2 regions of the Pradoshia sp. Z3_51 genome follow, and region 1 is predicted to be linked to the other one. Evidence: riboswitches for the same ligand, from Rfam matches in the RefSeq annotation. Region 1 holds a riboswitch; the other holds the start of a gene.
What was found. Region 1 has a riboswitch for preQ1 ahead of AC4BHA_RS17305 (QueT transporter family protein). Riboswitches for the same ligand answer to the same signal wherever they lie in the genome.
Positions count from the first base shown of each region.

Region 2: linked by a shared signal. The riboswitch ahead of queF (preQ(1) synthase) and the one ahead of AC4BHA_RS17305 (QueT transporter family protein) in region 1 are both predicted to bind preQ1.

Region 1 covers NZ_JBZAJC010000014.1:54,157-56,364, reverse strand. The annotation lists gene AC4BHA_RS17310 (ferritin-like domain-containing protein) at 1-270, opposite strand, end outside; gene AC4BHA_RS17305 (QueT transporter family protein) at 427-912, opposite strand; PreQ1 riboswitch class I at 920-964, opposite strand; gene AC4BHA_RS17300 (DoxX family membrane protein) at 1,132-1,662, opposite strand; gene nadE (NAD(+) synthase) at 2,037-2,208, shown strand, end outside.
Region 2 covers NZ_JBZAJC010000001.1:384,505-386,712, reverse strand. The annotation lists partial or broken gene AC4BHA_RS01755 (transposase) at 1-127, opposite strand, end outside; gene AC4BHA_RS01750 (NanQ anomerase/TabA/YiaL family protein) at 169-618, opposite strand; PreQ1 riboswitch class I at 973-1,019, shown strand; gene queF (preQ(1) synthase) at 1,145-1,645, shown strand; gene queC (7-cyano-7-deazaguanine synthase QueC) at 1,701-2,208, shown strand, end outside.

The DNA of each region.
Region 1 (2,208 bases):
GGCAGATTCAAGCATTACCTTAACATCAGTGGTTTGTTTAACTTCTGCTGGTGTTACAGTTGGTGTTCCACCCAATGTACTGATTTTTTCTGCAAGATATAAAGCATGTCCCTGTTCATCGGCTATTTCACCTTCAAAGAAAGGTTTCAGTGTTTGTCTGTATAAACCAGAAACCATTGCCGCATAGCTAGAATACATGATTGATGCAGCATATTCGTTTGCTAGATCTTCATTTAAACCATCTATTAATTCTTTTAATTTTTTTTCCATTCTATAATCCACTCCTTCTATATTCTATAATTCAAATGTACCCTACTTTACTACATATTAAGCATTTTTTTTGTGGCAGGATTTTGAAATGTTCAGGGAATATTTTTACATAATAAAAAGCCTGATCCGATAAAGGACCAAGCTTGGATTATTAAGTCAGATTAATTTTGAGAAATTAATACGTTTATTGAGAGCATACATAATTGGAGCACCAATTGTCATGACTGCTAATTCTCCAGCTGCGGTTGTTGCCCATGCAAACCAGAAAGGAAGTTTCAAAACAATATTTAACTCTATAGCAATTAAGAACATGGTAAAAGTAAAAACGAATGTATTAATAGCCATCCTTGCCCAAATATTGCGGACAAATCGGAAGGTTAGAATCGTGATTGTTAATGCTAGTATGGATTGGCCAACACCAAATATTAAATCATATGCACCCATTGATGAGAAAAAGAGGTTAGAGATAAATACTCCTATCACAATCCCATACATGTATTTTTTATTAAATACAATCAAGTGATTGAACATTTCAGGTACTCGAAACTGAATGTTCGAAAATGCGATTGGCTGTACGATTATAGTGACAGCAATATATAAGGCTGCCAAAACTCCATTTACAGCAAGCGTTCTAATATTCATTTTTTTCTCTCCCTTAGTTTTTTATCGTGGGATGGTTACGAACCACGTTTAGTATTTCCGAAGACACCAAATAATCATAAGCATAATAAGATGCCTAGTCAACAAAGAATTGTAGTTGCATCATGTTCGAAACATCATCGTATAGTTATGATCGACTGGCATAAATCAATAAAAGACGCCGAGAGAAATCTCGGCGTCGTCTCTTATTTAATCGTTAGTTTAATGACTTGGAGTTAATTTTTTTGTATTGATTGGTTTTATGTCATCCTTTTTGAAGATAGTTTTACGAATCCAGGGAAGAACGTAATAGTCTCCACCGAATCGGCCGGCATTTGCACCTGCTACAAGAATAACCATTCCCAGTATGATGTAGAGCGGGTTAGTAGATACTGTTCCGCCAAATAAAAACATAAAATTCATTAATAATCCAAAGAAGGCAGCTGTAGTTGTTAAGACACCAAGCAGTAACCCAAGCCCAACTAGAAATTCTCCCCATGGAATTAAGATGTTGATTAACCCTACGTTAGGAATCGCAAATTTTTCAATGAATGAACCATAAATCGGATACAGTGCCCCTCCGTCTGGCCCAGTTACAGGATTAGCAACAATATTTCCAAGGAATCCAGATGCATCAAATGCTCCGCCTTTAATTTTCTCAAATCCATGAATCATCCATTCATAACCAAGATACAGTCTTATAATCAATAATAGTCCGGAGGCATATTTATTAGTTCGTAACCAATTCATCATTTTAAATCACTCCCATATGGATTTAACTGGCTCTAATCCGCGGTTTTTAGTTCCAGTAACTTTCTATACCTTATTTATATACCATATGCTTGATAATGTGGTGCATTATCCCTGTGTTTCTTTTTTTGTACAAAAATATGTGAACCTTTTAAGTTAATACTAAAAACAACTTTACAAACGTGATATTGTTCGTTCCTTCACAAACTTTTACATAATGAACCAATTAGTGTTGTATTAGAATGAAAAATAACACTCTTAATTAAATGAGCTATTTAAAAATTTATATATAAGAGTAAAATATATTTAATGATAAAAGGTTAGAAAGAGAACATTTAAGGAAAATAATAGTATAGGTGTTTGAAGGAGGAATGGGAATGAGCTTACAATCAGTTATTATTGAAGCATTACATGTTAAACCGGAAATAAACCCTAAAGAAGAAATCAAAGACAGAGTTGGGTTCCTAAAAAGTTACTTAAAGAAGAGCGGAGCAAAAGGATTTGTTCTAGGAATCAGTGGCGGTCAGGATTCTACATTGGCAGGACGTC
Region 2 (2,208 bases), on a different contig from region 1:
CAATCTTCGGCAAGGTGTAACCCTCAACTATTAAATGAAAGAAAGTAGACCACTTTCCAAGATAACGAGTGCCAGATATAGGAGTGTTAGTTAGGTCGTTGAAAAACTTTCCGCAATCACGACAAAGATTAAGAGAGGCAAAATCATGAATTGATTTTGCCTCTTCCATTAATCACACAATACTTTTACTACTGCTTTTTTTACAGTTTGCGGTTGTTGCACACAAACACCTGGCATATGAGCATCTTGGGGCATAAACACAGCAAAACATCCTTCTTTCACGATAAGATGATTACCCTCGCCATTCAAGAACATAACATCATTTTCTTTTTGTTCCTCTACGACTTCTGTATCTTCCTTATTTGTATAAACCATTCTTTCCTCGCCTTTAATGACGTATTGGATATCCGTATATGAGTAATGAGCTTCCAGGCGACAGTCTTCAATGAGCTTTGTTTCATACTCTTGAATCATTACGAAGACCTTGTCATTTTCAATTTCATACTTTCCTACCGGCAAGGCTTGCAAATCATTTTCCATTAAAAAAGCGAAGGCTTTCTTTAATCTAGGATGCACTCCATCATATAATGGAGCATTTGATAACTGATCGATAATCATATATGTTTCCTCCGATACGTAATATAAGTATATAAAATAGTAACATAACCAGTAATAGCGATACAAGAACTTGTATACAAGTCTGGTTCGTATGATATGAAAAACCGAAGGAGAAAGAAATAATTGAGTTTGATTAATAAACCATCAAACCTTTAGATAATAGTCATCTGGCCATTTATTTGTGTAAAATTGCCAAAATACTTTTATCGTCTAACTTGTGTTTATCATTTTTAGCTCAGCTCCATATTTTATGAAACACCCGTGATTCAACTTACATCTGTTAACTTTTTTCCTTTTATAACCATTATCGGGTGTGATATGATAAGATGTAATTAAAATAATATCTGAAGATTTTCAGGAGAGGTTCATAGCGGATACCCTCTATAAAAAACTATGGATACATGTCATTCTCGCCATGTCCATATATTGGACGTGGCTTTTTTGACTTTCTAAGTAGTTATTTTTATAGAAAAAGAGTATGGCCCTCCTTGGAATGATTAGATATCTAATTCAAGGAGGGTTATTTATGTCTGGTCGACAACAAACAGAAGGATTAGAGGATTTAACGTTATTGGGAAATCAAAATGTGAAGTATGCATTTAATTATGCACCTGAAGTATTAGAGTCTGTAGATAATTTACATTCAGACCGTGATTACTTTGTTAAGTTTAATTGCCCTGAGTTTACAAGTCTTTGCCCAATTACGCAGCAACCGGATTTTGCGACCATGTATATTTCGTATATTCCAAATAAAAAAATTGTAGAAAGTAAGTCACTAAAATTATATTTATTTAGTTTCCGCAATCATGGAGACTTCCACGAAGACTGTGTCAATATCATTATGAATGACTTAATTAAACTGCTGGATCCTCGTTATATCGAGGTATGGGGCAAATTTACTCCACGCGGGGGTATATCAATCGACCCTTGGTGTAACTATGGCCGTGCAGGTACGAAATATGAAGAAATCGCAAATCATCGCTTAATGAATCACGATTTATATCCCGAAAAAATTGATAATCGCTAACTGAGTGTTACCACAATTCGTTAAAATCCTTTTATCTTGGGAGGGGGGAAAGATCATGAAGCAAGAAAAAGCATTAGTCGTGTTTAGCGGCGGACAAGATAGTACGACATGCTTGTTCTGGGCAATGAAAAATTTTGGAGAGGTAGAGGTTGTGACATTTAATTATGGGCAACGACATGCATTAGAAATTGAATGTGCAAAACAAATCGCTAATGAATTAAACGTCCATCATCATATTTTAGATATGTCATTACTTAATCAACTTGCTCCGAATGCATTAACACGCGCTGATATTGAGGTGAAGGATGGTGCGGAAGGAGAGTTGCCATCAACGTTTGTACCGGGTCGCAATTTATTATTTTTATCTTTTGCAGGTGTATTAGCGAGACAAATTGGTGCAAAGCATATTATTACAGGTGTTTGTGAAACAGATTTTAGCGGATATCCAGATTGTCGTGATATTTTTATAAAATCATTTAATGTCACAATCAATTTATCAATGGAAGAAGCCTTTGTTATACACACACCTTTAATGTGGTTGAACAAAGCAGAAACATGGTCCT